3 regions of the Streptomyces sp. RLA131 genome follow, and region 2 is predicted to be linked to each of the others. Evidence: riboswitches for the same ligand, from Rfam matches in the RefSeq annotation. Region 2 holds a riboswitch; each other region holds the start of a gene.

The links. A riboswitch is a leader RNA that binds a small molecule or an ion and turns the genes downstream of it on or off. The one in region 2 is predicted to bind cobalamin.
Region 1: it holds a riboswitch for cobalamin, as region 2 does, so the genes downstream of both, RWE79_RS25790 (ribonucleoside-diphosphate reductase subunit alpha) here and RWE79_RS09760 (cobalamin biosynthesis protein) in region 2, are expected to answer to the same signal.
Region 3: it holds a riboswitch for cobalamin, as region 2 does, so the genes downstream of both, RWE79_RS31400 (CbtB domain-containing protein) here and RWE79_RS09760 (cobalamin biosynthesis protein) in region 2, are expected to answer to the same signal.

Annotation. Positions count from the first base shown of each region.
Region 1 covers NZ_JBWDOQ010000002.1:5,440,358-5,450,686, reverse strand. Annotated here, with positions in the region: gene RWE79_RS25830 (carbohydrate ABC transporter permease) at 1-476, opposite strand, end outside; gene RWE79_RS25825 (extracellular solute-binding protein) at 517-1,794, opposite strand; gene RWE79_RS25820 (GntR family transcriptional regulator) at 1,984-2,772, shown strand; gene RWE79_RS25815 (DUF3311 domain-containing protein) at 2,853-3,131, shown strand; gene mctP (monocarboxylate uptake permease MctP) at 3,128-4,759, shown strand; gene RWE79_RS25805 (helix-turn-helix domain-containing protein) at 4,886-5,848, opposite strand; gene RWE79_RS25800 (hypothetical protein) at 5,941-6,111, shown strand; gene RWE79_RS25795 (GNAT family N-acetyltransferase) at 6,149-6,634, shown strand; adenosylcobalamin-variant (AdoCbl-variant) riboswitch at 6,694-6,791, shown strand; gene RWE79_RS25790 (ribonucleoside-diphosphate reductase subunit alpha) at 6,900-9,335, shown strand; gene RWE79_RS25785 (ribonucleotide-diphosphate reductase subunit beta) at 9,335-10,329, shown strand, end outside.
Region 2 covers NZ_JBWDOQ010000002.1:1,917,789-1,928,117, reverse strand. Annotated here, with positions in the region: gene RWE79_RS09765 (cobyric acid synthase) at 1-478, opposite strand, end outside; gene RWE79_RS09760 (cobalamin biosynthesis protein) at 475-1,467, opposite strand; cobalamin riboswitch at 1,522-1,649, opposite strand; gene RWE79_RS09755 (hypothetical protein) at 1,808-2,005, opposite strand; gene RWE79_RS09750 (inorganic phosphate transporter) at 2,019-3,278, opposite strand; gene RWE79_RS09745 (NAD(P)/FAD-dependent oxidoreductase) at 3,564-4,961, opposite strand; gene RWE79_RS09740 (class II aldolase/adducin family protein) at 5,039-5,695, shown strand; gene RWE79_RS09735 (alpha/beta hydrolase) at 5,821-6,933, shown strand; gene RWE79_RS09730 (hypothetical protein) at 7,029-8,429, shown strand; gene RWE79_RS09725 (VOC family protein) at 8,431-8,868, opposite strand; gene RWE79_RS09720 (ABC-F family ATP-binding cassette domain-containing protein) at 9,095-10,329, shown strand, end outside.
Region 3 covers NZ_JBWDOQ010000002.1:6,729,116-6,739,444, reverse strand. Annotated here, with positions in the region: gene RWE79_RS31430 (SRPBCC family protein) at 272-718, opposite strand; gene RWE79_RS31425 (Rv2578c family radical SAM protein) at 844-1,917, shown strand; gene RWE79_RS31420 (ArsR/SmtB family transcription factor) at 1,908-2,669, opposite strand; gene RWE79_RS31415 (phosphotriesterase family protein) at 2,735-3,610, opposite strand; gene RWE79_RS31410 (N-acetyltransferase family protein) at 3,704-4,264, shown strand; gene RWE79_RS31405 (CbtA family protein) at 4,201-4,962, opposite strand; gene RWE79_RS31400 (CbtB domain-containing protein) at 4,994-5,212, opposite strand; cobalamin riboswitch at 5,249-5,380, opposite strand; gene RWE79_RS31395 (histidine phosphatase family protein) at 5,407-5,982, shown strand; gene RWE79_RS31390 (HEAT repeat domain-containing protein) at 6,027-6,539, opposite strand; gene RWE79_RS31385 (3-hydroxyacyl-CoA dehydrogenase family protein) at 6,891-8,669, shown strand; gene RWE79_RS31380 (TetR/AcrR family transcriptional regulator) at 8,755-9,534, shown strand; gene ccrA (crotonyl-CoA carboxylase/reductase) at 9,964-10,329, shown strand, end outside.

The sequences.
Region 1 (10,329 bases), 3.5 Mb from region 2:
AAGACGGTGACGGCGACGATGACCGGCATGGCCCAGCTGGCCACCAGCGCGATGTTGACCAGGGTCTTGACCCAGGGCGAGACCCGTTGGAGCAGCAGGGCGAGCAGCATCCCGGTGACCATGGTCAGCACCACCGCGCCGCCCGCGAACCAGACGGTCCGCCAGACGACCGACCAGAACTCGCCGTCCCCGAGGATCGCGGTGAAGTTGCCGAGGCCGGCCCATTCGGCGGGCTTGAACCCCCACAGCTGGGGCTGCCCGAAGTGCTGGAACGACAGGGTGACCAGGCGTACGAAGGGGTAGCCCAGGACCAGCAGCAGCACCGCCAGCGCGGGGGCGAGCAGCAGCCAGGGCAGTCCCGTCGCACCGGACCTGGTGCGTTTCCTGCCCGGCCCCGGCGCCCGGCCGGGCGCCGGGGCCGGTGATGAGTGCCGGGTCGGCGGCACCTTCGCGGTGGTGGTCTCGGCGGCACTCATCACGTACTGCTCCTCAGCGGTCCCTCGAACTCTCTTGCCGTCAGCTGTTGTTGATGACCTTGTCGATCGCGGCGTCCGCGTCCTTGGCCGCCTGCTCGACCGTCTTCTTGCCGGTGGCGATGGACTGCAGCATGCCCTGGAGGATCTGCTGCTTCTCGACGTTGCCCCAGCCCGGCGCGGCCGGGATGAACCAGCTGCTCTCGGCGGCGGTCGCGGTGGCCTTGGTGGCGTCCGCCGTCTTCAGCGTGGCCAGCTGGGTCTTGTTGTTGGGCAGGTTGCCCTTGCCGATCAGGACCTTCTGGCCGGCGGTGCCGGTGAAGTCGTTGATCCACTCGGCGGCCAGGGCCTGGGCCTTGGACTTGGTCGGGACGGCGAGGTCGGAGCCGCCGAGGAAGACCGGCATGTTCTTGCCCGACGGGCCGGGGAAGACGAACTGGACCAGGTTGTCCTTGAGCTTGCCGCCGGTCTTGTCGACCTTGGGGTCGGCGGCCGCGCCGCCCTCCCAGCTCGCGCCGTAGATCATCGCGGACTTGCCCTGGCCGAAGACGATGTAGCGGTCGGACTCGTCCTTGGTGAGGTCGCCGTGCATGTACGTGCCGAGCGCGGCCTTCCACGCGGTCAGGCCCTGGACGGACTCGGCGCTGGAAAGGCTCGCCTTGAAGGTGCCGCCGCTGTCGGTGGCGATGGCGCCTCCGGCGTCGTAGACGAAGGACATCGCGGCGTACCAGTCGCGGGAGGGCTGGTACCAGGCGTTGAACTTCTTGCCGTTCTTCTTCTGGATCTTGTCCAGGTCGGCGGTCAGCTCCGTGTACGTGGCCGGGACGGTGGTGACACCGGCCTTGGCGGCGATGTCCTTGCGCCAGGCAGCGACGCGGGCGCCGGCGTAGTAGGGGACGCCGTAGGTCTTGCCGTCGTAGGAGCCGGAGGCCTTGAGGCCGTCCAGCCAGGCGGAGGAGTTGTCGAAGTCGGAGGCGTCGAGTTCGGCGAAGGCACCCTTGATCTCGTAGCCGAGCATCTCGGTGTTGCCCATCTCGATGACGTCGGGGGCCTTGTCCGAGGCCAGTACGGCGTCGAACTTCGTGTTCTTGTCGCCCCAGCTGTAGTACTCGTGCTTGACCGTCACGCCCGGGTGCTTCTTCTTGAGCGCGGCGTCGGCCTGCTTGACCAGTCCGGGCCAGTTGTTCTGTGCGTCGACCGTCAGCCATACCGTGATGGACCTGGGTGACTCGGCCTTGTCGGACCCCTTGTCCGAACCGCAGGCCGCAACGCCGGCAACCATTGCCGCGACACCGATCGCCGCGATCAGCTTGCGCTTCACAACACCCTCCCCAGGGTCGTGGTACCAAGTGGTGTAGACCAGTGGTCGAGAGCTTGGCCTAGACCTTTTGGGGTGTCAAGGGTGTATAAGAAGCCTGGCGAGTCCGTTACCGGACCGACACCTGGACCAGGGCCGCACGGGTGGCACGGCCCGTGCCACGATGTGGGTTTGACTTGTGACGGAGGAAGCATGAGCAGCGACGGGGAAACCGACGCGAGCATCCTGGACAGCGCCGCAGGGCCGGAGAACGGCACCGGCGCCGCCGGGCGGACCGCCCGCGTCCCCAAGTACTACCGGCTGAAGAGGCACCTGCTGGAGCTGACCCAGACGATGCCCCCGGGCTCACCCGTGCCGCCCGAACGCACCCTGGCAGCCGACTTCGACACCTCCCGGACGACCGTGCGGCAGGCACTCCAGGAGCTGGTCGTGGAAGGCCGGCTCGAACGCATCCAGGGCAAGGGCACCTTCGTCGCCAAGCCCAAGGTCTCGCAGGCGCTGCAACTCACCTCGTACACCGAGGACATGCGCGCCCAGGGCCTGGAACCCACCTCCCAGCTGCTGGACATCGGCTACATCAGCGCCGACGACCGCCTCGCCGAACTCCTCGACATGAAGGCCGGCGGCCGGGTGCTGCGCATCGAACGGCTGCGGCTGGCCAACAGCGAACCGATGGCCATCGAGACGACCCACCTGTCGGCCAAGCGCTTCCCCGCGCTGCGCCGCAGCCTCGCCAAGCACTCCTCGCTCTACACCGCGCTGGCCGAGGTCTACGACGTACGCCTGGCGGAGGCCGAGGAGACCATCGAGACCTCGCTGGCGACCCCGCGCGAGGCCGGGCTGCTCGGCACGGATGTCGGACTGCCGATGCTGATGCTGTCCCGGCACTCCATCGACACCACCGGCGAACCGGTGGAATGGGTGCGTTCGGTGTACCGGGGGGACCGCTACAAATTCGTCGCGCGCCTGCGGCGCCCGTAGACGAGCGGCTGATCTCTGCCCTAGATTTCCTGCTCGTCACAAAGAGTGAGAAACCCACGCAGAGGGACGGAGCTGCCGCAGTGTCCGAACCAACAGGAACACCAGGAACTTCCTCCGGTCGCCCGCCGGCCGTCACGCCGACCCGCGTGACAGCCGGCGTGTGCCTGATAATCCCCTTCGTCGCGATGCTCTGGGTCGGCTCCTACGCCCGGCTCACCCCGGAGTTCATCGGCATCCCGTTCTTCTACTGGTACCAGATGCTCTGGGTGTTCATCTCCTCCGCCCTGACCTGCACCGCGTATGTGCTGGTCCGCCGTGAGGAGCGCGCCCGCAAGGCGGCCAAGGGGGTCCCGGCATGAAGGACGGCGTGAACGGCGTCGCACTCGCCGTCTTCATCTTCTTCTTCGTGGCCGTCACGGTCATGGGCTTCCTCGCCGCCCGCTGGCGCAAGGCCGAGAACGCCCTCCACCTCGACGAATGGGGCCTGGGCGGACGCAGTTTCGGCTCCTGGGTCACCTGGTTCCTGCTCGGCGGCGACCTCTACACCGCGTACACCTTCGTCGCCGTCCCGGCGGCCGTGTACGCGGCCGGGGCGGCCGGCTTCTTCGCGGTGCCCTACACCATCCTGGTGTACCCGCTGATCTTCGTCTTCCTGCCGAGGCTGTGGTCGGTCTCCCACAAGCACGGCTACGTCACCACCTCCGACTTCGTCCGGGGCCGCTTCGGCTCCAAGGGACTGTCGCTGGCGGTCGCGGTCACCGGCATCCTGGCCACCATGCCGTACATCGCGCTCCAACTGGTCGGTATCCAGGCCGTGCTGGACGTGATGGGCGTCGGCGGCAGCGCCTCCGACAACTGGTTCGTCAAGGACCTGCCGCTGCTGATCGCCTTCGGTGTCCTGGCCGCGTACACCTACTCCTCGGGGCTGCGGGCGCCCGCACTGATCGCCTTCGTCAAGGACGCGCTGATCTACATCGTCATCGCGGTGGCGATCATCTACATCCCGTACCGGCTGGGCGGCTTCGACGACATCTTCGGCAAGGCGAGCGAGGCCTACGCCCAGGTCAACCCGGCCACCGGCAAGCCGCGTGGCGCGCTCGCGCCCGGGGACACCGCCCAGTGGGCGTACGGAACGCTGGCGATGGGCTCGGCACTGGCGCTCTTCATGTACCCGCACTCGGTGACCGCCGTGCTGTCCGGGCGCAGCCGGGACGTGATCCGCCGCAACACCACCGTGCTGCCGCTGTACTCGCTGATGCTCGGGCTGCTGGCGATGCTCGGCTTCATGGCGCTGGCGAGCGGTGTCGGCAAGGGAATCACCGGCTACAACGGCCAGTTGGCGATCCCGCAGCTCTTCGAGAACATGTTCCCCTCGTGGTTCGCGGGCGTCGCCTTCGCCGCCATAGGGATCGGGGCGCTGGTTCCGGCGGCCATCATGTCGATCGCCGCCGCCAACCTCTTCACCCGCAACATCTACAAGGACTTCCTCAGGCCCGACGCCACCCCCGAGCAGCAGACCAGGGTCAGCAAGCTGGTCTCGCTGCTGGTCAAGGTCGGCGCGCTGGTCTTCGTCCTGACCATGGACAAGACGGTCGCCATCAACTTCCAGCTCCTGGGCGGCATCTGGATCCTGCAGACGTTCCCCGCCCTGGTGGGCGGCCTGTTCACCCGCTGGTTCCACCGCTGGGCGCTGCTGGCCGGCTGGGCGGTCGGCATGGTCTACGGGACATGGCAGGCGTACGGCGTCGCCAGCCCCGCCCAGAAGCACTTCGGCGGCTCCTCGGACACCATCCCGGTCATCGGCCAGATCGGCTACATCGGCCTCACGGCGTTCGTTCTCAACGCCGTGGTCGCGGTGGCCCTGACCCTGGTCCTGCACGCCCTGAAGACCCCCGAGGGCGTCGACGAGACCTCCCCCGGCGACTACACGGCGGACGCCGGCGAGCCCGGCGTGGAACCGGAAGTGCCGGTGACCGCGGGGCACTAGCGGTCACCGTTTCGTCCTCGTCCCGGATCGCCGGGCGGGCCGGTTTCCCGGGCCGCCCGGCGATCCGGGGCAAGCGCGGCCGGGACAAGCGCGGCCGGGGGCATGCGCGGCCGCGCGCACGACGCCCTATCCGACCGGCACCCGGAAGGTGCGCCGGTAGGCCTGCGGTGTGGTGCCCACCCAGCGGCCGAAATGGTGACGCAGGGTGGCCGCGTTGCCGAAGCCGGCCCGCAGGGCGATCGCGTCCACCGTCTCGTCCGTGCCCTCCAGCAGCTCACGGGCGAGCAGTACCCGCTGCCCGAGCAGCCACCGGTAGGGCGTCGTCCCGGTCTCCTGCTGGAAGCGCCGGGCGAAGGTCCGCGGCGCCATGTGCGCCCGCTCGGCCAGTTCGTCGACGGTGACCTCGCGGTCGAGGTGCTGTTCCATCCAGCCGAGCACGTCGCCGACCGTGTCGCAGCGGCTGCGCGGCAGCGGTCGTTCGACGTACTGCGCCTGGCCGCCCTCGCGGTGCGGCGGTACGACCATACGGCGGGCGATGGCGTTGGCCACCGCGCTGCCCTGCTCCTTGCGGACCAGGTGGAGGCAGGCGTCGATACCGGCGGCGGTACCGGCCGAGGTGATGACCGGGTCCTCGTCGACGTACAGCACGTCGGGCTCGATCCGGGCCAGCGGGAAGCGGTGCGCGAGCGTGTCCGTGTGCCGCCAGTGGGTGGTGCAGGCGCGGCCGTCCAGCAGCCCGGCGGCGCCCAGCACGAAGGCCCCCGAGCAGACGCTGAGCACCCGCGCGCCACGGTCGACGGCCTCCCGCAGGGCCAGCAGCAGCGCCGGCGGGTAGGCGGCCTTGTCCGGCATGTCGCAGCCGGCCGGGACGGCGACCAGATCCGCCTCGGCCAGCCGGTCCAGGCCGTGCGGGGTGTTGATGGAGAAGCCGCCGTACACCTGGACGGGCGACCGCTCGGCGGCGACCACCGCGAAGTCGTAGACGGGCAGACCCTGTTCGCTCCGGTCCACGCCGAAGACCTCGCAGATCACGCCGAGTTCGAAGGGGTGCACCCCGTCGAGCAGTACCGCGGCCACGTTTTTCAGCATCCTCCGAGCATGCCAGAGAGCTGGCAGGAATTCGAGGGAGCAAGGCAGTCCTGCCACTCCCGGCGGCAGCCCGCAGGGAGGAGATTAGATGCATGAACACATACCTCGCCCTCGTAGCGGTTCTGTCCCTCACCCTCGCCGTCGCCGCCCCCGCTCTCCTGGGTCTCGCCCACGAACGCCGGATCGACCGCCAGATCCGGGCCGCGCGGGCCGCCGAGGCCGCGGCCGAGGCCGCCCGGCGGACCTGGGGAATCACCGCCTGAGAACGGCACTGTCAGACCCGTGCGTCAGACTCGAACCATGGACATCACCATCCGCCCGGTCCGGCCCGAAGAGCTGGCCGCCGTCGGGGATCTCACCGCACGGGCGTACGAGCCCGTGCTCCCCGACGGCGACACGTATCTGGAGCGGCTGCGGGACGCCACACACCGCGCCGAGCACACCGAACTGCTGGTCGCCGCGGACCCGTCGGGCACCATCCTCGGCAGCGTCGCCTTCGTACCCCCCGGCTCGGTCTACACCGAGGTGGCCGGGGAGGGCGAGGGCGAGTTCCGCATGCTCGGCGTGGATCCGCGCTTCCAGGGCCAGGGCGCCGCCGAGGCACTGGTGCGGGCCTGCCTCGACCGCGCCCGGAAGCTCGGCATGTCCCGGCTCGCCATCTCCACCAGCCCCTCGATGCACAGCGCCCACCGGCTCTACCGACGGCTCGGTTTCGACCGCGCCCCCGGGCGGGACTGGTCTCCGGTGCCCGGCATCGACTTGCAGGTGTATTCCATAGACTTGTAACGAGACACAACATCTGGGGGTGCCGACGGCAGGCACCACTACATGTATGCTCAACACCGCTGCCGCCGCAGGGAAATCCGGTGAAATTCCGGGGCTGCCCCGCAACGGTGTACGGGCGCCATGAGGCGTACCCGCAAGCCCGATGGCCTGCCGGCAGCGCACCCAAGGGGACACCTCCCGGACCGGAACGAACCGGTCCGGCGAAGCCCTCCCGGGTGCCGTCATGTCCGGGCCTCGCGGGTTGGGCCGGTGGACGCGCCGCGGCATGCCCTGTGCAGCCCTCGTGCGCCCCGCCATTCCCTCGTCGCGTCGCCGCCGTACGAGGGAGAGAGCACACGTGACCATCGCGCCCGTCGCACCGAACGCGGAACCCGCTTCAGCCGGCAGCACCCTGCTGCGCACCCTGACGGAACTCACCGCCGACCTCCCCGACACCGACCCCGGCCGGGTGGCCGCCGCCGCGCTGCGGGGCCGGTCGCCGCATGCCGACCGGGCCGCGGCCGAGGCCGAACTGCGCACGCTGGCCACCGAGGCCGCCGCCGGCCTCATCTCGGAGGACCCCCAGTACTCCCGGCTCGCCGCCCGGCTGCTCACCCTGGCCATCGCCGACGAGGCGGCCGGCGAAGGCGTCACGTCCTTCACCTCCTCCATCGCCGTGGGCCACCGCGAGGGCCTGATCGCCGACGGCACCGCCGAGTTCGTCCGTACCCACGCGGCCCGGCTGGACGCCCTGATCGAGCAGGCTCTCGCCGAAGGCGCCGACGACCGCTTCGGCTACTTCGGCCTGCGCACGCTGCACAGCCGCTACCTGCTGCGGCACCCCATCACCCGTCAGGTCGTCGAGACCCCGCAGCACTTCCTGCTGCGGGTCGCCTCCGGCCTGGCCGAGAACCACACGGTGCGCGCGCTGGACGAAGTCGCCGCGCTCTACGGCCTGATGAGCCGTCTGGACTACCTGCCGAGCTCGCCCACCCTGTTCAACTCCGGTACCCGGCACCCCCAGATGTCCTCCTGCTACCTGCTGGACTCCCCGCTGGACGAGCTGGACTCCATCTACGACCGGTACCACCAGGTCGCCCGCCTGTCGAAGCACGCCGGCGGCATCGGCCTGTCCTACAGCCGCATCCGGGCCCGTGGCTCCCTCATCCGGGGCACCAACGGCCACTCCAACGGCATCGTCCCCTTCCTCAAGACCCTCGACGCCTCGGTCGCCGCGGTGAACCAGGGCGGCCGGCGCAAGGGCGCCGCCGCCGTCTACCTGGAGACCTGGCACTCCGACATCGAGGAGTTCCTTGAGCTGCGCGACAACACCGGCGAGGACGCCCGCCGTACGCACAACCTCAACCTGGCGCACTGGATCCCCGACGAGTTCATGCGCCGCGTCGACGCCGACGGCACATGGTCGCTCTTCTCCCCCGCCGACGTCCCGGAACTGGTGGACCTGTGGGGCGACGCGTTCGACGCCGCCTACCGCGCGGCCGAGGCGGCCGGCCTGGCCCAGAAGACCATCCCCGCACGGGACCTCTACGGCCGGATGATGCGCACCCTGGCCCAGACCGGCCAGGGCTGGATGACCTTCAAGGACGCCGCCAACCGCACCGCCAACCAGACCGCCGAGCCGGGCTCGGTCGTCCACTCCTCGAACCTGTGCACCGAGATCCTGGAGGTCACGGACGACCAGGAGACGGCCGTCTGCAACCTGGGCTCGGTGAACCTCGGTTCCTTCGTCAGCGACGGCTCGATCGACTGGGAGCGCCTGGACGCCACGGTCCGTACCGCCGTCACCTTCCTCGACCGCGTCGTCGACATCAACTTCTACCCGACCGACCAGGCCGGCCGCTCCAACGCCAAGTGGCGCCCGGTGGGCCTGGGCGCGATGGGCCTCCAGGACGTCTTCTTCAAGCTGCGCCTGCCCTTCGACTCGCCCGAGGCGAAGGCCCTCTCGACCCGGATCTCCGAGCGGATCATGCTCGCCGCGTACGAGGCCTCGGCGGACCTCGCCGAACGCAGTGGTCCGCTGCCCGCCTGGGAGAAGACCCGCACGGCACGGGGCGTCCTGCACCCCGACCACTACGGCGTGACCGTGAGCTGGCCGGAGCGCTGGGACGCGCTGCGCGCGCGCATCGCGAAGACCGGCATGCGCAACTCCCTCCTCCTCGCCATCGCCCCCACCGCCACCATCGCCTCGATCGCCGGGGTGTACGAGTGCATCGAGCCCCAGGTCTCCAACCTCTTCAAGCGCGAGACCCTGTCCGGGGAGTTCCTCCAGGTGAACTCCTACCTGGTGGAGGACCTGAAGAAGCTCGGCGTCTGGGACACCCAGTCCCGCGAGGCGCTGCGCGAGGCAAGCGGCTCGGTGGCGGGCTTCAACTGGATCCCGGCGGACGTCCGCGCCCTCTACCGCACCGCCTGGGAGATCCCGCAGCGCGGCCTGATCGACATGGCGGCGGCCCGCACCCCGTACCTGGACCAGTCGCAGTCCCTCAACCTCTTCCTCGAAACGCCCACCATCGGCAAGCTCAGCTCGATGTACGCGTACGCCTGGAAACAGGGCCTGAAGACCACCTACTACCTGCGTTCCCGCCCGGCGACCCGGATCGCCCAGTCGGCCCGCGCGACGGTGCCCGCGCAGGTCGCCGCCGATCCCGACGCGGTCGCCTGCTCCCTTGAGAACCCCGAGTCCTGCGAGGCCTGCCAGTAATGTCCGCCCCCACCAAGCACCTGCTCGACCCGGGCTTCGAACTGACCCTGCGCCCCATGCGCTACCCGGACTTCTACGAGCGCTACCGCGACGCCATCAAGAACACCTGGACCGTGGAGGAGGTCGACCTCCACTCCGACGTCACCGACCTCGCCAAGCTCTCCCCCGGCGAGCAGCACATGATCGGCCGGCTGGTCGCCTTCTTCGCGACCGGCGACTCGATCGTGGCCAACAACCTGGTGCTGACCCTCTACAAGCACATCAACTCCCCCGAGGCGCGGCTGTACCTGTCCCGCCAGCTCTTCGAGGAGGCCGTCCACGTCCAGTTCTATCTGACCCTGCTGGACACCTACCTCCCCGACCCGGACGAGCGCACCGCCGCCTTCGACGCGGTGGAGAACATCCCCTCCATCCGTGAGAAGGCGCAGTTCTGCTTCAAGTGGATCAACGAGGTCGAGAAGCTCGACCGCCTGGAGAGCAGGGCCGACCGCCGCCGCTTCCTCCTCAACCTGATCTGCTTCGCCGCCTGCATCGAGGGCCTGTTCTTCTACGGCGCCTTCGCCTACGTCTACTGGTTCCGCTCGCGCGGCCTGCTGCACGGCCTGGCCACCGGCACCAACTGGGTCTTCCGCGACGAGTCCATGCACATGGACTTCGCCTTCCAGGTCGTCGACACCGTCCGCCGGGAGGAGCCCGACCTCTTCGACGACGACATGGCCAAGGAGGTAACGGCCATGCTGGAGGAGGCCGTCGAGGCCGAGCTCCAGTTCGCGCAGGACCTGTGCGGCGAGGGTCTGCCCGGTATGAACACCGACTCCATGCGCGAGTACCTGCAGTGCGTCGCCGACCAGCGCCTCGTCCGCCTCGGTCTGCCCGCCCGCTACGGCTCGGAGAACCCCTTCTCCTTCATGGAGCTGCAGAACGTCCAGGAGCTGACCAACTTCTTCGAACGGCGCGCCTCCGCCTACCAGGTGGCCGTCGAAGGATCGGTCTC
Region 2 (10,329 bases):
ACCGCGCCGCACGCGCCAGCCCCATGTTGACGATGTCGCCGCGCCGCAGATTGATCTCCGCAGGGCTGCCCGCCCCCTCGCAGATCACCGCGTCGTACTGCCCGCGCAGCTCCTCCAGACAGCCCACCACCGTCTCCAGCAACCGCCCCCGGCTGCCGTCGTGGTAGCCCCGGGCGCTCATCTCGCCCACCGCCCTGCCGAGCAGCACGACCTGACTGGTGCGGTCGCCGCCCGGCTTGAGCAGCACCGGGTTCATCAGCGCGGTCGGCTCCACACGTGCCGCCTGCGCCTGCATGGCCTGGGCGCGCCCGATCTCGGCGCCCTCCCGGGTCACATACGAGTTCAGCGACATGTTCTGCGCCTTGAACGGCGCGACGCGGACGCCCTGCCGCGCCAGCCACCGGCAGATCCCGGCGGTCACCACGCTCTTGCCCGCGTCGGAGGTGGTCCCGGCCACCAGCAGCGCCCCGCCGCTCATGCGCAGGCTCCCGCCGGGGTGCGGGCGGCCCGGCGGGAGACGGCCCGGCCGGAGGCGGCGGGCCGGCGGCCGAACGCCGCCCGGGCGGCCACCGCGACGCCCAGCGCCAGCAGGCTCACCCGCCGCGACAGCCGCACCGCCCGCTCGATGTCACCGATCTCCACGGCCCGGTTCCCCGCGCCGAGCACCGGCCGGTGCTCGGTCCTTCCCCCGTAGGCCAGGGTTCCGCCCAGCCGTACCCCCAACGCCCCCGCGAACGACGCCTCTACGGGCCCCGCGTTGGGGCTCGGGTGCTTGGGGCCGTCCGTACGCCAGGCGCGCCAAGCCCCGCGCGGGTCGGGTCCGGCGAGTACCGCGAGGGCGGCGGTGAGCCGCGCGCCCGGGTAGCCCACCACGTCGTCGAGCCGGGCCGACGCCCAGCCGAACCGCCACAGTCGGGGCGACCGGTGACCGACCATGGCGTCCAGGGTGTTGACGGCCCGGAAGCCCACCAGCCCGGGGACGCCGCCGAGGGCGCCCCAGACCAGGGCGCCGACGACGGAGTCGGAGGTGTTCTCGGCGACGGACTCCACGACCGCCCGCGCGATCTGCTGTTCGTCCAGGGACTGCGGGTCGCGCCCGCACAGATGGGGCAACCGCTCCCGGGCGGCGGCCAGATCACCGGCCTCCAGCGCCGCGCCCACCGCCCGTGCCTCCCGGCCCAGCGACGTCCCGCCGAGCACGGCCCAGGTGGCGGCGGCCGTCAGCCCGGCGGAGGCGGTCGCGGAGGACCGTACGGCCCGGGCGGTCACCGCGGCGGCGGCCACCGCGCCGCCTACGCACAGAGCCGTGTGAAGTGCGCCGCGGCCCCGGTGGTCACGCCACAGCCGGCGTTCCAGGGAGCCCGCGAGTCGTCCGAAGGCGGCGACGGGATGACCGCGCCGGGGGTCGCCGAACGCGCGGTCGGCGGCGAAGCCGAGCACAGCGCCGTACGTGTGGGCACGCGGCATCTGCTGATGTCCTCACTCAGGGTCCGCGCCCTGGTTCGACGTGACCGGCGGTGAGAGTCTCCTGGCTCCCGGATCGGCGCACCCCCGGCCTTCCAGCTCGTCGTACGAGCCGTGACCACGTGCGGAGGCGCACTCCCCGGTGACAGTGGCGGGACCGCGCCGGATTCTCACCGGACTTCCTCTCCTGCCGCCGTTTGGCACCGCAACTCCACCACGTGCCGCGAATGCCGTCAACTCACCCCTTGACCTGCGAAGGGAGATGTGTGAATGCACACATGGAGGCATGAACGAGCGGGGCACGGACCAGGTCCGTGCCCCGCTCGGCGTACGTGGCGAAGGGTCAGGCGACGATCAGGAAGATGCCGTACCCGACCGCGCCCGCGCACAGCGCGAAGGCGGCGTACGCGCCGGTGCGGGCGACTGCCGCACCCTCCTTGGTGAGTCCGACGATGCCGAGGGTGAAGAGGCCGACGAGTCCGACGGTGACGGCGAGGCTGACGCCGAAGACGGAGCCGAGGGCTGCCCAGTCGATGTGCATGATGCTCCGTTCCTCAGATGGTGGGCTGGACGGCGGGCGCGACCGGGGCCGGTGCCGGGATGGTGGCCGTCAGACCGTCGGCCGCACCGGCGGCGGTCGCGCCGGGGCCGGCCGGCGGCGGGGTGACGACGGCGATCGCCGTGGTGACGATGCCGGGCGGCTCCTCGGCGTCGGCGGCGTTGACGTTGGTGTGGTCCACCGGCTTGCGCCGCGCGGCCACCCAGATCGTCGCGCAGGCGGCGGCCGCGAGTACCGCGACCACCGCGATGCCCCAGTCGCCCCGGCCGGCCAGCAGCGCCGCGCCGGCGGCGACCAGGCCGGCGGCCGGCAGGGTCAGCGCCCAGGCGACGAGCATCCGGCCCGCGGTGCCCCAGCGCACGACGCCGCCCTTGCGGCCGAGGCCGGCGCCCATGACGGAGCCGGAGACGACGTGGGTGGTGGAGAGCGAGAAGCCGATGTGCGAGGAGGCCAGGATCACGGCCGCGGCGCCGGTCTGGGCGGCGAAGCCCTGCGGCGGCTGGATGTCGGTGATGCCCTTGCCCATCGTGCGGATGATGCGCCAGCCGCCGATGAAGGTACCCATGGCGATGGCCATGCCGGAGGAGATGATGACCCACAGCGGCGGGTTGGCGTCCGGGGCGATGACCTTGCCGGTGACGAGGGCGAGGGTGATGACGCCCATGGTCTTCTGCGCGTCGTTGGTGCCGTGCGCCAGCGAGACCAGGCCGGCCGAGGCGACCTGCCCGGCCCGGTAGCCCTTGGCGGTGGCCTTCGGGTCGGTGTCGCGGCCGATCCGGTAGGTGAGGCGGGTCGCCAGCAGTGAGGCGAGGCCGGCCACGATCGGGGCCGCGATGGCCGGTATGAGCACCTTCTCGGCGACCGCCCCGCCGTTGACCCCGGCGAGGCCGACGGAGGCGACGGTGGCGCCGATGAGGCCGCCCATCAGGGCGTGGGAGGAACTGGAGGGGAGTCCGGCGTACCAGGTCAGCAGGTTCCACAGGATCGCGCCGACCAGGCCGGCGAAGATCACTTCGGGCTGGACGCCCGCGCTTTCGTCGATGATGCCCTTGGAGATGGTCAGGGCGACCTCGACGGAGATGAAGGCACCGACAAGATTCAGTACGGCGGACATGGCCACCGCCGTCTTGGGCTTGAGTGCGCCAGTGGAGATGGTGGTGGCCATCGCATTGGCGGTGTCGTGGAAACCGTTCGTGAAGTCAAACACGAGAGCGGTGACGATCACGATTCCGATCAGGAGCGTGATGTGTTCCATGTACCCAGGCAATCGTTTGATCCGACAGTGGCGTGGCGACCGTACGGACCCTGGGTGAACGGAAGGTGAACGCCGGACGGCCGAGCGGTGCCGGCTCCGGCGAGGGGTGGTAAGGGCTCCTGAAAGGCCCCTGTCCACCTGGGGAATCGTCCGGATTGCCCGCCTTTTCGGCAGGCCCGGAACACCCGCCCACCACCCGCCCCCGGGTCCCTCCCCGGGCCCCTCCGGGACGGCCTCCCCGGGCTCCTCCGGGGAGGCCGTCCCGGAGGGGCCCGCGCGGTGCGCTCAGTGCCGTCCCGAGACCCGGTCGGCGAATTGCGCGACCCGGTCCGTCTCGCTGCTGCGCCCGGCCAGTTCCCGGCGGTCCGCGCCCCGGTAGGCCGCGTACATCCCGTGCACCCCGATCCAGCGCAGCGGCTCCGGTTCCCACTTGCGCACCCGGTGCCCCACCCACGGCAGCGCGGTCAGCGAAGTGCCGTGCCCCTGCCCCGAGTCGAGCTGTACGAGATCCCGCAGGGTCCGCGCCGCCAGGTTGGCCGTGGCGACCCCGCTGCCGACGTAGCCGCCGGCCCAGCCGAGCCCCGTGGAACGGTCCAGTTCGACCGTGGCGCACCAGTCGCGCGGCACGCCCAGCACACCCGACCAGGCGTGGTCGATCGCCACCCCGGCGGTCGCCGGGAAGAAGCGGACCAGGATCTCGCGCAGTGCCTCGACGGTCGCGGCCTGCGTACGGCCGTCATTGTCGGTGCGGGAGCCGAAACGATACGGCACCCCGCGGCCGCCCAGCGCGATCCGGCCGTCGGCGGTGCGCTGCGCGTACATGTAGGCGTGCGCCATGTCGCCGAGGGTCTCGCGGCCCTCCCAGCCGATGGTCCGCCAGACGCTCTCCGGCAGCGGCTCGGTCGCGATCATCGAGGAGTTCATCGGCAGCCAGGTGCGCTTCTGGCCCTTGACCGAGGCGGTGAACCCCTCGGTGCAGCGCAGGACGTACGGGGCCCGCACGGTGCCGTACGCGGTGACCGCGTGCTTCGGCCGGATCTCGGTCACCGGCGTCGACTCGTGGATCACCACACCCAGCGCCTCCGCCGCCCGGGCCAGACCCTGCAGCAGCTTCACCGGGTGAATACGCGCCCCGTGCGGCGTCCAGGTGCCGCCCGATGTCCCGGTGACCCGGATCCGCTCGGCCGACTCCGCGGCGCCCAGCAGCAGCCGGTCCTTCTCCCCGAAGGCGACCTCGGCCTCGTGGAAGGCCTTCAGCCGGGCCAGCTGCGCGGGGGAGTGCGCCACCTCCAGCACGCCCCCGCGATGGATGTCCGCGTCGATGCCCTCCTCGGCCGCGACCCGGACCACCTCGTGCACCGTGTCGTTCATCGCCCGCTGGAGGGCGACCGCGGCCTCGTGACCGTGCAGCTTCGCATAGCGGTCGCGGCCCGCGATGCCGTTGTAGAGCCAGCCGCCGTTGCGGCCGGAGGCCCCGTAGCCGCAGAACTTCTGCTCCAGCACCACGATCCGCAGGAACGGCACGGCCTTCTTGAGGTAGTACGCGGTCCACAGACCGGTGTAGCCGCCGCCGACCACACACACATCGGCGGTCATGTCGCCGGGCATCGGCTCGCGCGGAGCCGGAACGCCCTCCTGTGCGTACCAGAAGGAGATACCGCCGTTGACCGTGGTCGTTCGCATGGGCCGGGACGTTACTGCGCCCCGGGAGCGCGCGGCAACGAACAACCTGTCAGGATCAGGGCTCGGAGGTGGGTCGAATGTCGGACGGACTGGAACAGCCCTGGACTGAACTGGTGGCCACGGCTCGCCGCATGGTCGACGACGGACTGGTCGTCGGCACCTCCGGAAACGCCTCTGTCCGGGTCGGCCACCTGATCCTGGTCACCCCCAGCGGCGTCCCGTACGACCGCATCGGCCTCCAGGACATCGTCGCCGTCGACCTCGACGGCACCCAGCAGCTCGGCGAGCTGCGCCCCAGCAGCGAACTGCCCATGCACCTGGCGATCTACCGCCACACCGACGCCCGCGCCGTCGTCCACACCCACGCGGTCCACGCCACCGCCGTCTCCACCCTGCTGTACGAGCTGCCGGCCATCCACTACATGGCCGCCGCCCTCGGCGGGAAGATCCGCGTCGCCGACTACGCCACCTACGGCTCCGAGGCGCTCGCCAACAACGTCATGCACGCCCTGCGGGAACGCACCGGGTGTCTGATCCGCAACCACGGCACCATCGTCTACGGCGACAACCTCGACCAGGCCTACGAGCGCACCGCCCAGCTCGAATGGATGTGCCAGGTCTGGCTCGCGGCCCGCTCCGTCGACGGCTTCTCGCCCTCCCTGCTGTCCAAGCGCGAACTCGCCCGGGTCGCCGAGAAGCTCCGCGACTACGGACGGCCCGGCCCCACTCCCTGAGCGGGCCGCAGCGGGCCGCAGCGGGCCGCAGCGGGCCGTGCCGGACAGGCGGGTCACGGGCCGGCGTTCCGCCGACCGCGTCTCCCCGCTGGCCCCGATCAGCGGGGCGTCGGACACTGGAACCGATGCGCCTACGAATCGCGGCGGCCGTGACCGCCACCACTGTGCTGGGTGCCGGGGCCGCCGTGGCGGCCGGCCGGTACGCCTCGGGCTTCGCGCTGAAACCGTCCGGGAACGGCACCGGACCCGAGGCCGCGCTGACCGTGCACACCACCGACGGCCGGCAACTCACCCTCACCCGCACCCTGGCCTCCGTCCGCCCCGGCATCTACGGGCTCACCGGCGACGGGGTGCACGCCGTGGTGGGCGAGGTCACCGCCACCGCCCCCGGCTCCGTCACCCGCCTCGTGCGGCATGTGCAGCGCGGCGCGCTCACCCCCGGCGCGGCCGTCCGGCTCACCCCGCAGGCCTACGTGGGCGACCCGCGCGAGGCCCTCGGCCTGGACTTCGAGGACGTCCTCGTCCCGGGTGAGCTCGGTTCGCTGCCCGCGTGGTACGTCCCCGGCGCCCGGGACGTCTGGGTGATCGCCGTGCACGGCCTGGGCACCACCCGCGAACACCCCCTCGTCGTCACCTCCGCCCTGCACCGCGGCCGGATGCCCGTCCTGGACATCACCTACCGCAACGACGACGGCGCCCCCCGCTCCCCGGACGGCATCGCGCACCTCGGCGACACCGAGTGGCGCGACCTGGACGCGGCCATGCGCTACGCCGTCCGCCGGGGCGCCCGCCGGCTCGTGCTGTACGGCTGGTCCACCGGCGCCACGATGGCGCTGCGCGCCGCCCACCACTCCCCGCTGCGCAACCGGATCAGCGGCCTCGTCCTGGACTCGCCCGTCCTGGACTGGCAGGCCACGGTCCGTGCCTGCGCGGCGGGCCACGGGGTGCCCGCCCCGCTGCTGCCGCTCGGCGTCCGCGCCGCCGAGGGCCGCACCGGCCTGCACGCCGCCCGGATCACCGACTCCGCCGACCCGGACCGGCTGAGCGTGCCCGCCCTGGTCTTCCACGGACCCGACGACACCGTCGCCCCGTGGGGTCCCTCCCGCCGGCTCGCCGCCGCCCGCCCGGACCTGGTCACCCTGCAGACCGTCCCCGACGCCGCGCACGCCGCCATGTGGAACCGCGACCCGGAGAACTACGAGGAGGCCCTGCGCCGCTTTCTCACCCCACTGGTCTGACAAATCGGGTCCGCACCGGCAAACCGCCCCCGGTCGAGCGCACCGCGACACCGCTCGTTTGGGTTTCCGGCTCCTCACCCGCAAGACTGCTCCCCGTGACGTCCCGTATCCCGCGAGACACTCCGCTCCGCCTCGTCCCCCGCAGGCCGCTGGCCGCCGCGCCGCGCGCCGCCGCGGCGCGCCGCTCACGTCCGCCCAGACCCCCCGAGGGGACCCCGCCGCTCTCCGAACTCGCCCGCCGGGCACGTAACGAACTCGCCGACGCCGTGCGCATCGCCCGCTGGGCGGACGCCGCCGACGGCAGGGCGAACGGCACCGCCCGGCCCGGAGCCGGCGGGATACTGCGGGACGCCGACATCCAGCGGGCCGCCTCCGCGCTGCGGTTGACGGACCGGCAGGTGCGCGCCGCCTGGGACCGGGCGCGGCTGGCCGGACTCATCGAGCTGCACAAGGGCTCCGCCCGCCCGGGCTGGCGCCTGCGCGCCTGGGACCGGGACGACACCGCCGTGCTGCGCGGCTGGGTCGCCCTCTTCGACGCCTGGTCCCTCGCGCACCCCGCCGCCCGGGAGGCGGCCTGCGAGGGCGCCGACCCCTCACTGGTCGCCGAGGTCGTCGAAGCCGCCCCCCAGCTGCTCTCCCTCCTGCATCTGTCCTCCGGTCCGGTGGCGGTCGCCGCCCTTCTCGATCTGCTGCGCCAGCGGGTGGCCGAGCTGCGCGAGGAGCGGCACGAGCCCCCCGCCGACGGCAGCAGCGGCAGCCGCGACGAACTGCCCCTGCTCCTGGACTGGACCCTGGACGCCCTGGCCCGCGTCGGTGCCCTGCACCCCCGTGACCCCGGGCGCCAGGACGAGGTGACGATCACCGCCATCGGCAGCTGGGCGGTCTGGGTCAAGCTGGAACAGATCTGCGTGGCCGCCCAGGGCCCGGCCGGCAACATCGAGAAGTCCGCCGAGGAGATGCTCAGGGCCTGCGTGGGCCTGTCGCCCCGCCCGGCCCGCGCCGAGCACCAGGCCTGGCTCGCGGCCCGTCCGGTCGACCGGGCGGTCACCGAACTGCTCGACGTCGCCCGCGGTGACGACGCCCTGCTGCGCGGCCTCGCCTTCGAGGTGCTGCGGGCCGTCGGCGCCCCCGCCGAGCCCGCCGTCCGGGCCGTCACCGGTGAGGCGTCGCTGCGCCCGTACGCCCTGATGTGGCTCGCGGAGCACGAGGGTGGTGACCCGGACACCGCGGCGGACCTGCTCACCCGTGAGGAGGCCACCTGGCTCTGGGTCGACACCGCCGCCGCCGTGGCCGAGCACGGCGAGAGCCATCTGCTGGTCAGTCATCTCGACGCCGCCCTGCAGGGCTCGGTGCCGGGCCTGCTGGCGGAACTCGGCGCCATCGGGCACCCCCGTACCGTCCAGGTGCTGGTCGCGCTCGCAGCCGCCCACCCCGACCCGGTCCTGGCCAAGGCGATGCGCCGCGCCGCCTTCCAGGTCCACACCGGAACGGAGTGAGCTACCCGGGTATCCCGGGCCGGTAGGTGCCGAAGCTCCACAGATTGCCCTCGGGGTCGCGGGCGGTGTAGTCCCGCGACCCGTACTCCTGGTCGTGGAGCGGCAGTACGACCTCCGCGCCCGCCGCGACGGCCCGCGCGTGGTGGGCGTCGGCGTCCTCCACCGCCACGTACACCGACACCGGGCCCAGATCCTCGGCCACCCGCCCGAACGCGCTGCCGTTCTGCGCGCTGCCGAGCATCACCATGCCATTGCCGTAGACCAGTTCGGCATGGTGGACCACCCCGTCCCCGCCCTCGTACGCGGCGGCCACGGCGAAGCCGAAGGCATCCTGGAGGAAGGCGATGGCCGCCTTCGCGTCCCGGTACCGCAGGGCCGGGCAGATGCTGGGGGTGCTGCCGGCCGCGTCGCCGGGTGTGACGGCCCCGTTGCCTGTCATGACGGTCACTCTCCCCTGGTGTGAGCTGAATCACCTCAGTCTGGCAGGGGGGTACGACAACCGCCCCTCGCGGGCCCGGTGGGCGGGTGTGACCGGATATGCGCTTGCCCATTCGGTGGGCCGGGCCCGGTAGACTGGTCGCATGGCAGTTCTCCTCGCGCATTAGACGGCGTCACACGACCTCCCCCGTCCCGACTGCCGTCCGCCACGCCTTGGAGCTTTTCCCGTGATCACTGCCACCGGCCTTGAGCTGCGCGCCGGAGCCCGCGTCCTCATCGAGTCCGCCTCCTTCCGTATCGCCCGCGGCGACCGCATCGGCCTTGTCGGCCGCAACGGCGCCGGCAAGACCACCCTCACCAAGGTGCTGGCCGGCGAGGGCATCCCCGCCGCCGGCACCGTCACGCGCAGCGGCGAGGTCGGATACCTCCCGCAGGACCCGCGCACCGGCGATCTGGACGTGCTCGCGCGCGACCGCATCCTGTCCGCCCGCGGCCTCGACTCCGTTCTGCGCAAGATGCGCGAGAACGAGGAGCGGATGGCCACCGGCAAGGGCGCGACCCGCGACAACGCCATGAAGAAGTACTCGCGTCTGGAGACCGAGTTCCTCACCAAGGGCGGTTACGCCGCCGAGGCCGAGGCGGCCACCATCTCCGCGGCCCTCGGGCTGCCGGACCGGGTGCTCGGCCAGCCGCTGCACACGCTCTCCGGCGGTCAGCGCCGCCGCGTGGAACTGGCCCGGATCCTGTTCTCCGACGCCGACACCCTGCTGCTCGACGAGCCGACCAACCACCTCGACGCCGACTCGATCACCTGGCTGCGGGACTTCCTCAAGACCTATCGCGGCGGATTCGTCGTGATCTCCCACGACATCAACCTGGTCGAGACGGTCGTCAACAAGGTGTTCTACCTGGACGCCAACCGCTCCCACATCGACGTCTACAACATGACCTGGAAGAAGTACCTCCAGCAGCGCGAGGACGACGAGAAGCGCCGCAAGCGCGAGCGGCAGAACGCCGAGAAGAAGGCCGCCACCCTCAACTCGCAGGCCGACAAGATGCGCGCCAAGGCCACCAAGACCGTCGCCGCGCAGAACATGGCCCGCCGCGCCGAGAAGCTGCTCGCCGGCCTGGACGAGGTGCGGCAGTCCGACAAGGTCGCCAAGCTGCGCTTCCCCGACCCGGCGCCCTGCGGCAAGACGCCGCTGATGGCCTCGGGGCTGTCCAAGTCGTACGGGTCGCTGGAGATCTTCACCGACGTCGACCTGGCGATCGACAGGGGCTCGCGGGTCGTCATCCTCGGCCTCAACGGCGCCGGCAAGACCACGCTGCTGCGGCTGCTGGCCGGGGTGGAGACGCCCGACACCGGGAAGGTCGAGCCGGGCCACGGCCTCAAACTCGGCTACTACGCCCAGGAGCACGAGACCCTGGACCCGGACCGCACCGTCCTGGAGAACATGCGCTC
Region 3 (10,329 bases), 4.8 Mb from region 2:
CCGGGGCGCCGGACGGGTCCGCGGCGTCCACCCGGTCGATCAGTGCGCTGTCGCCCACGTGTCCGCTCCCTCGTCCGCCTCGTCGCGCCTGCCCTGCGAGCGACAACGACCAGCGGCGGCGACGATGCGCCAAAGGGCCGCGGAACCACCCGTATCGGTGACCTCCCCCGCGCCGGACTCCCCCGCGCCGGACGGCGGCGCGTCCGCGGTGCGCGCCGGGCGGTCGTGATGCCCGGACACGCACTCGCGGACGCGGCCGGCGCCGGCAGTCCTACTTCGCCTCGACCTCGGCGGCCAGCCGGGCCAGTACCGCGTCGTGGATCCGGTTGAGGCCCTTGGGTGCGAAGGCGCGCTCGAAGAAGCCGCCGATGCCGCCGGCGCCGTTCCAGGTGGTGGTGGTGACGACCCTGGAGCGGCCCTCGCCGGCCGGGGTGACGATCCAGGTGGTCACCATGGACGAGTTGCGGTCGGTCTCGACGAGCTGACCGGCGGTGGGCTCGGTGACGGCGAACAGCACGTCCCGGATCCGCTTCTCGGTGGCCTGGAGCTTCCAGTGCACGAGGGTGCCCTCGCCCTTGCCGCCCTCACGGACCTCGTACTCGCTGAACTGCTCGGGGAGCAGCTTGGCGCGGGTGCCGTCGTAGTCGGCGAGCGCGGCGAACACCTCCTGCGGTCCCGCTTCGATCTCGCGCTGGGTGGTGGCCTCTACCTGGCCCATGTGCCGGTCCTCCGTCGGTTGCGTATGGCTGCGCACGTCGTGCCGCATGCGCGGCCAAGCATCCCACTCGACGTGATTCGCTCAGATGTTCTATTCTCGATATCAGGACAACGCCAGGAGGCACCATGCGCTGGGACAACCTGAGCCGCGACGGCGCCCCCGCCCTCTTCGGCACCGACGTGGTGACGCGCACCTTCGACACCCCGGAGTTCCGCGGCATCACCTTCCACGAGGTGCGGGCCCGCTCGATCGTCAACCGGGTGCCGGGAGCGTCCCGGATGCCGTTCGAATGGACGGTCAACCCTTACCGGGGCTGCTCACACGCCTGCGTGTACTGCTTCGCGCGCAGGTCGCACAGCTATCTCGACCTCGACACCGGCCTGGACTTCGACTCGCAGATCATCGTCAAGGTCAACGCCCCCGACCTGCTGCGCCGCGAGCTCGCCGCACCCCGCTGGCAGGGCGAGCACATCGCCATGGGCACCAATGTGGACTGCTACCAGCGCGCCGAGGGCCGCTACCGGCTCATGCCGGGCATCCTGGCCGCGCTGCGCGACCGGGCCAACCCCTTCTCCATCCTCACCAAGGGGTCGCTCATCCTCCGTGACCTGGAGCTGCTCGAACAGGCCGCGCGGGTCACCGAGGTCTCCACCGCCGTCTCCGTCGGCTTCACCGACCGGGAGCTGTGGCGCACGGCGGAACCGGGCACCCCCTCACCGGCCAAGCGCCTCGACGTCTGCCGCACCCTGAACGAGCACGGCATCCCCTCGGCCGTACTGATGGCCCCGGTGCTGCCCTATCTCAGCGACTCGCCCGAGCAGTTGCGGGCCACCGTCCGCGCCATCGCCGAGTCCGGCGCCACCTCGGTCACCCCGCTCGTCCTCCATCTGCGCCCCGGCGCCCGCGAGTGGTACATGGCCTGGCTCTCCGTCCACCACCCGCGCCTGATCAGCCGTTACAAGGCGCTGTACGCGGACGGGGCCTACGCACCCACCTGGTACCAGCGGCGCGTCACGCGCCAGGTCAACGAACTCGCCACCGAGTACGGCATCGGCCCGGGCCGGCCGCCGGCGGCCCACCGCGCCGAACCGCAGCCGGGGCCGGGGCGGGAGCAGGGGCCGCGGCCGGGGCCGGAGCGGGGGCCGGAGCAGGGGCCTCCGGAGCGGCCGGAGCCCACGGAGCTGATGCTTCAGGTGTAGAGCAGCGAGCCCGGGGTCGTCAGCAGCTCGCCCGTCTCCAGCCAGGTCTTCAGACCGGAGAGGATCATCGGCCAGCCGCCGTACAGCTCCTCGTTGGCGCCCTCGCGCAGGTGGTCATGGGTGACGACGAGCCGGCAGGAGTCACCGACGGGCTCGATCTCCCAGGTCACGCGCGACGTGCCCTCGCTCTTCACGTCCTCGCTCCACAGCGCCACCATGCTCTGCACCAGCCGGCGCGGCGGGTCGACCTCCAGCAGCTCCCCCTCACCCAGTGGCCCGGGGGCTCCGGGGGCTCCCATCTCGTAGCGCGCGCCGGCCTTCCACTCCGGGGTGACGACGCCGGCGCCGAAGTTGTACTTGCTGCGGATGTCCGGGTCGGTGATCGCCTCCCAGAGACGCTCCGGGGTGGTGCGGATGTAAATCTCGAAGATCTTCTCCATCGGACTCTCCAGTCGGCTCTTGAGGCCGCTGAGCGCGGCGGCCCAGGGTTCCGCGTACTTGCTCACCCACCGGTCGTGGACCAGCCGGATGGGGACCGGGTTGAGGTGGTGCAGCTTCTCGCGGCCGCGCCGCCTGGTCACCACCAGGCCGGCTTCCTCCAGCTGGCGCAGGTGCTTCATCACAGCGAACCGCGAGATGTCGAAGCGCGCCTCCAGGGCGCTCAGCGTCTGACCGTCCTCCAGGAAGAGCGCGTCCAGCAGACTCCGCCGGGTCGGGTCGGCGAGGGCCTTGAACACCGCGTCCTCCTGCATACCCCCAAAAATAGGTGACCCTTTGGTCACATGTCAACGCCCGGGCGGTCCGGCGTGTCAGTGACTCAGTGGCGCAGCGCGAATGCGCGGGCCGCGTTCTCCGTCAGGATCCGCGAGACGGTCCGCTCCCCCAGCTCACGTTCGACGCGCGGCCGCACCCCGCTGAGCAGGTACGGAACCCCCAGGGCGGACCGCACCGTGGAGTCGCCGCCGAGCAGCAGCCGGTCGGTGTGCCCGGCCTCCGCCAGGGCGGTCAGGCAGTCGAGCAGCCGCCAGTCGGTGGCGTGGTTGGCCCGCGAGGGACCGTCGAAGGCCAGGAAGGCACCCGCCTCGGCCGCCTCGCGGTGGACGCGGATGTCGGGGAAGCGGTTGAGATGGCCCAGGATCACGGCGTCCGGCGCCACCCCGAGGTCCCCGCAGAGCAGGCCGAGGACGTCCGCCGCCCCGGTGCCGCCTTCCAGGTGGACGCCGATGGGCGCGCCCGTCGCGTGGTGGGCCTCGGCAGCCGCCGTCATCGTCAGGCGGGCGTGCCCGTCCAGGCCGTGGTAGCCGCCGGCGACCTTGATCAGGCCGGCCGGCAGCTCCGCGCGGGTCAGCTCCGCCACGAACAGCCCGGCCAGCCGGTCCCGTACGTCCCCGAGCAGCTCCGCGTCGTAGTGCACCGCCTGGTGGAGCCCCGTCGCCGCGATCACATGGACCCCGGACGTCTGCGACAGACGTGCCAGCAGGGCGAGTTCGCGGCCCATCCCGTACGGCGTCCACTGCGCGACGGCCGTCCCGCCCAGCGCCCGGAAGTCCCGCAGTTCGGCCTCCGCCGCCACCGGGTCGTCCCGCTCCTGGCCGGGCAGGAGCGGCGAGCGCAGAAAGAGGTGGTCGTGCGCGTCGCAGACCCCCAGCCCGGCCGCCGGGATGTCGCCCAGCAGCGTACGAACGGTGCTCATCTCCTCGGCCTCCAGGATCCGCGGCACATTCGCCGTCCCGGAGGTTACCCGGACCGCCGTCCGGCGGCGGGCCGCTCTCCGTAGGGTGGGCCCATGCTGCGTGTGCGACCCATGACGGAGACGGACATCGACGCCGTGGCACGGATCCGGGTGCGGGGCTGGCAGACCGCCTACGCGGGGATCGTGCCGCAGACGTATCTGGACGCGATGAGCGCCGAGCAGGACGCCGCCCGGCGGCGGGAGTTCTTCGCGCGGACGAAGTCGGCGGGGCGGGTGGAGAATCTGGTCGCCGTCGAAGATGGCGAGGACGGCGCGGCAGTCGAGGACGGCGTCGTCGTGGGCTGGGCGGCTCACGGCCCCTACCGGGGCGAGGCCGCCGGGCCGCGCGACGGGGAGCTGTACGCGCTGTACGTGCGCCCCGACCGGATCGGCCGGGGCGTGGGCCGCGCCCTGACCGGCGCGGTCCTCGGATCCGCCGCCACCCGGGGAGTCGTACGGCTACGGCTGTGGGTGCTGGCCCGCAACGCGCCGGCCCGCCGCTTCTACGGCAGGGCCGGCTTCACCGAGGACGGCGCGACGCAGCAGGAGGACTACGACGGCACGCCGCTGACGGAGGTTCGCTGCTCGCGGGCGACGCCGGCGGGCCGGGGCTGAAGGACCCGGTCCGCGAGTTCGCCGAAGACCAGGCCGAAGGCGGTCCACAGGGTGAGCTGGATGGCCAGGGCGGCCAGGCGGTACTGCCAGAGCAGCGTCGCGGAGAAGTCGCCCGGCACCTCGTTGACGGCCGGCAGGAAGGCGTACGCGAGCCCGACGGCCAGGACGAAGAAGGCACCGGCGGCCAGGGTGGCGTACCAGGTGCCCAGCCGCGGGGCGAGCCGCTTGCCGAGGATGACGGCGGCGACCGCCAGCAGCACCCCGAGCAGCATCATCAGGAAGTACAGCAGGGTGCGTTTGCCGATGGTGTCGGGGTCGCCGACGGACGGCGGGTTGGCCGGGTACTTCAGGAACGGCACGAGGTAGACCGCGACGAGGGCGGCGCCGGCCAGCAGCAGGGCGGTCGCGCGCGGGCCGAAGCGGCCGATCCGGCCGAGGGCGAAGCAGAAGGCGAGGGCGGCGATGCCGCCCAGCGCCACGCCGTAGACGAGAACGCCGGTGGCCAGGCCCGCGGTGGACTGCAGGGTGCGGCTGACGATCTCCATCTCGTGTTCGTGGGAGTGGGATTCCTCGTACGCGATGGCGGCATCGACCCTCGGCTCGCCGAGGAGGTACGCGACGACGAAGGCGAGGACACCGGCGGCGAGGCCGGCGAGCATGCCGCGTACGAGGAGGTTTCTGACGGTGGCACCGTTCACGGTGTTCACGAGCTGTCTTCCCCTCGCAGGATCAGTGGCAGGGGAAGCCGAGCAGGTGACGGCCGTCGTGCACCCACTCGTGCACGTTCTCACCGGAGAGCAGGGAGGTGGCGCCCTGTTCCGCGCCGACGAAGTAGAGCAGCACCAGCATCAGTACGCCGAAGAAGACGGCCCAGGGCAGGATGGCCCGGATCGGCAGGGTGACGGGGCTGGCGGGGGCAACGGTCGGCGGAGCGACGGACTGTGCCATGGCGGGACCTCCTGGGGAACTCGCGTCCCAAATGTTGTTGGAGCTCGGGACGACGGCGTCGGGTCTGACTTGCCTCACGGCTTACAGTGGCGCGACCGTGCCGGATTCTCACCGGGCTTCCGTTGTGCCGTCGTCAATATCGACGTGACCGTATCGCGAACCGGCCACCTGGGCCAAGAGCGCATGGAGGGCGCATGACCTGTCGGCTGACCCTGATCTCACCGGCGTTGAGCGCGGGCCTGCGCGAGGCCCGCTTCGACGACGACCGGCCGCTCGACCCCGCGGGGGCCCGGCGGGCGCGCGCCGCGGCGGGCGCGGTGCCGGCCGCCGACGGTGCCCTGACCGCCGCCTCGGCGCGCTGCCGGGAGACGGCGGCGGCCCTCGGCCTGAACGCCGCCGCCGCGCCCGGGGAGTTGGCCGGGTGGGCGATGGGCCGCTGGCGGGGCCGGACGCTGGCGGAGGTCACGGCCGCCGAGCCGGAGGGCGTCGCGGCGTGGCTGACGGACCCGGCGGGCGCGCCGCACGGCGGGGAGTCGCTGCTGGCGCTGTGCGACCGGGCCGGTGGCTGGCTGGACGGTCCCGGCCCGGCGGGCCGGCTGCTGGCGGTGGTCGAGCCGGAGGTCGTACGGGCCCTGGTGGTACGGGCGTTGGGGCTGCCTCCGCAGGCCTTCTGGCGGCTCGACGTGCCGCCGCTGACCGCGGTGGAGCTGACCGGCCGGTCGGGCCGGTGGAACCTGCGAGCGGGCCGGCCGCTCGACCTGCGGGCCTAGCCTGCGGCCGCCGCTTGTCCGCGATCGCGGGACCGGCTGAACACTCAGTCGCCGGACCGGCTGGTTTGCAGCCGGGCCAGCGCGGCCACGGCGGCCTCCCGCAGGCGGGTGTCGTCGCAGGCCGCGCGGAGCAGCGGCTCGGCGCCGGGGTCGGCCAGTTCGCCCAGCCCCTCGGCGCAGGCGAGGGCGACCCGCCAGTACGGGGTCGCGGGCTCGGCCAGCAGCCGGCGCAGGGTTCCGGTCAGCGCGGGCACGGCTTCCGGCGCCCGCAGCGCGACCAGCAGCCGGATCGGCGGGGCCGCGTAGGCGACCCGGAGCGGATTGGTGGCGAGCGCGGCGGCGGCGCGGGCGGTGCGCGGGTCGGCGAGGCGCGCCAGGGCGCGGGCGGCGATGTCGGCGAGCCCGGGGTCGCGGTAGTTGAGCAGCATCACGAGGGTCTCGAAGGCGCGCGGGTCACCGGCTTCGGCCAGGGCGACGGCGGCGTCCAGCCTGGTGGCGAGGGTCTGCCCCGGCTCGGTGAGCGTGGCGGCGAGTTCTTCCCGTAAGGGGGTGTCCACCGGCACACCCTATGCCGTGCGCCACGGCGCCCTCTTTCCTGCCCTCCCGGCCCTCTTCCAACCCTCTTTCCGCTCATCTGTCAGCGAGCCAAATCACATGGGCGCAGGGGTGGCGCGTAGGTTACTGGCCGGTTACTCTCGATCCACGTACCCAGCGGCCGGTGACGCAGCCGCTGAGTGCAGCCGTTGTCGGTTCGGCGCCATCGCGGCGCGGCCCCGGGACAGGGCCCGCCATTCCTCAGTTCACGTGTGGGCACGCCTACCCGCGTACACGCCCCGCGGTTCCACCCAAACTCCGCACCCGTGCGCGCCGCGCGGCGCGACGGGACCCTCAGCACCTGGAGTCCCGCGATGGACCGTCCCCTTCTCATAGCTGTCATCGGCCTCGGCACGATGGGCAGCGGCATCGCCGAGGTCATGGCCCGTGCGGGCCACGAGGTCATCGGCATCGACACCGCCCCCGACGCCGCCCGCCAGGCCGTCGAGACCCTGGAGGCGAACACCGCCCGCGCCGTGCGACGCGAGCGGATCACCGAGCAGGAGCGCACCGCCACCCTGGCCCGCTTCCGTACCTTCCCCGAGCTGCGGGCCGCGGCCGACGCCGACCTGGTCATCGAGGTCGTCACCGAGAACTTCGACGTCAAGCGCGAGGTCTTCACCGCGCTCGACGCCGTCGTCAAGCCCGGGGCGATCATCGCCACCGGCACCAACGCGCTGTCCGTGACCCGGCTGGCCTCGCACACCTCGCGTCCGGACCGGGTGCTCGGGCTGCACTTCTTCGCCCCGGCCCCCGCGATGAAGCTGGTCGAGGTGGTCTCCACCGTCCTGACCTCGCCCGAGACCACGCAGACGGTCACCGAGCTGGTCAGGGCGCTGGGCAAGGAGCCGGTGCCGGTCGGCGACCGCCCCGGGTTCATCGCCGACGGGCTGCTCTTCGGCTACCTCAACCAGGCCGCCGCGATGTACGAGGCCCGGTACGCCACCCGTGAGGACATCGACGCCGCGATGCGGCTGGGCTGCGGGCTGCCCATGGGGCCGCTGGCCCTGCTCGACCTGATCGGCATCGACACCGCCCGTACCGTCCTGGAGGCCATGTACGAGGCCTCCCGCGACCGGCTGCACGCCCCCGCCCCGGTGCTGGGGCAGCTGGCCTCCGCCGGGCTGCTGGGCCGCAAGTCGGGCCGCGGCTTCTACACCTACGAGGCCCCCGGCAGCGCCACCGTGGTGGCCGACACCGAGACCCCGCGGCCGGACGGTGCGCAGGGGGTCGGCCGGCCGGTGAGCAGGGTCGGCGTGGCCGGCTCGGGCACCATGGCCACCGGTATCGCCGAGGTCTTCGCCAAGGCGGGCTACCAGGTCGTGCTGGCCGCCCGCACCCAGGACAAGGCCGACCGGGCCGCCGCCCAGCTCGCCAGGTCCCTGGACCGGTCGGTGGCCAAGGGCCGGCTCACCCAGGAGCAGCGGGACAGCGCCGTCTCCCTGGTCTCCGCGGCCGGCTCGCTGGACGCGTTCGCGGATGTGGACCTGGCCGTGGAGGCCGTCGCCGAGGACCTGGCGGTCAAGCAGCAGCTCTTCGCGACCCTGGACAAGGTGTGCCGCCCCGGGGCGGTGCTGGCGACCACCACGTCCTCGCTGCCGGTGATCGCCATCGCCTCGTCCACGTCCCGCCCGCAGGACGTGATCGGTATGCACTTCTTCAACCCGGCCCCCGCGATGAAGCTGGTCGAGGTGGTCCGTACCGTCCTGACCGGCGACGACGTCCACACCACCGTCCGGGAGGTGTGCGCGAAGGTGCGCAAGCACGCGGTGGACTGCGGCGACCGGGCCGGCTTCATCGTCAACGCGCTGCTGTTCCCGTACCTGAACAACGCGGTGAAGATGGTGCAGGAGCACTACGCGACGGTCGAGGACATCGACGCCGCGATGAAGCTGGGCGGCGGCTACCCGATGGGACCGTTCGAGCTGCTGGACGTGGTCGGGCTCGACGTCTCGCTGGCGATCGAGCAGGTGCTGCACAAGGAGTTCCGCGACCCGGGGCTGGCCCCCGCGCCGCTGCTGGAGCACCTGGTGTCCGCCGGCTGCCTGGGCCGCAAGACGGGCCGCGGCTTCCGCGAGTATGCACGGCGCTGACCAGCACCCGGGCAGCGGCACCGGCTGGGGCGGCCTCCTCGGGCCGTCCCGGCGTGCCGGGCCCGCGATGCAGTACGGTCCCCATATGGCCCAGCCCGTCAAGTCCGCCCGTACCTCGTCCGCCACCGCCCAGCGCCACCGGGTCCGCCAGGATCTGGCGGCGGCCGCGATGCACCTGTTCGCGACCCAGGGCTACGAGGCGACGACGGTCGACGAGATCGCGGCGGCGGCCGGGGTCGCACGGCGTACGTTCTTCCGGCACTTCCGCTCCAAGGAAGAGGCGATCTTCCCCGACCACGACGACACGCTCGTCCGGGTCGGGGAGGTGCTGGAGTCCGCCGAGCCGCACGAGCACCCGCTCGACACGGTGTGCCGGGGCATCACGGAAGTGCTGCGGATGTACGCCGAGTCCCCCGAGGTCTCCGTCGAGCGGTACCGGCTGACCCGGGAGATCCCGATCCTGAGGGAGCGCGAGATCTCCTCGGTGGCCCGCTACGAGCGGCTCTTCACGCGCTATCTGCTGGGCCATTTCGACGAGTCCGCCCACCGGGACGGCGACGACGACCCGCTGCTGGCGGAGGTCGCCGCCTCGGCGGTGGTCGCCGCCCACAACCACGTCCTGCGCCGCTGGCTGCGGGCCGGCGGCAAGGGTGACGTCGAGGCCCAGCTCGACCACGCCTTCGACGTCATCAAGGACACCTTCGGCACCGGCATAGGCGGTGGCCGGGCCCTGGGCCGGGCGGCCTCCCCGGTGGCCGCCTCCACGACGGGTGAGGTCGTCATCGCCGTCGCCCGTACGGACGCCTCCCCGGCCGAGGTCATGCGGACCATCGAGAAGGCCCTCAAGGGCGACGCCGGCGCGTAGCCGGCCCCCTCTCACACGGCCCCTTCACACCCGCGCCAACCCGCGCGGAACACCCCCTCATCCGGGCGCACCGGACCCCGATACCGCTCAGGTGTGACGTACGCGTGCCATCTGCGCGAAATATTTGGCACGCAGTGTCTTGCCGGGTGGCACCGCGTGCCATAACGTTGGGGGCACCTCCCGGCGCGAGCCGGGGGAATGTCCGGGCGGACGGTATGCAAGATCTGCCGCACTCCGTCTGTCCCCAAAGGCCCGGACGCCTGCGTCACAGGCATCCCCGGACTGCGTCCGGGGGCATCAGCAACGCGCCACCGCGCGCCCTGGCCCGTCCCGTGCGACCGTCACGGAAAAGCATCACCGCCGAACCGACGGCACCACCACGCAAAGCAAGAGCATCCCGACTTCGTCGCGCTTCGCCGGAGGCCCACCGTGAAGGACATTCTTGACGCGATTCTCGCGTCGGACAGCACTGCCGCCGATTTCGCGGCCCTGCCGCTCCCCGAGTCGTACCGCGCCATCACCGTCCACAAGGACGAGGCCGGCATGTTCGAGGGCGTGACCAGCCGCGAGAAGGACCCGCGCAAGTCACTGCACCTGGACGACGTGCCGGTCCCCGAGCTGGGGCCGGGTGAGGCGCTGGTCGCCGTCATGGCCAGCTCGGTCAACTACAACAGCGTCTGGACCTCGATCTTCGAGCCGGTGTCCACCTTCGGCTTCCTGGAGCGGTACGGAAAGCTCTCCCCGCTCTCCAAGCGGCACGACCTGCCGTACCACATCATCGGCTCCGACCTGGCG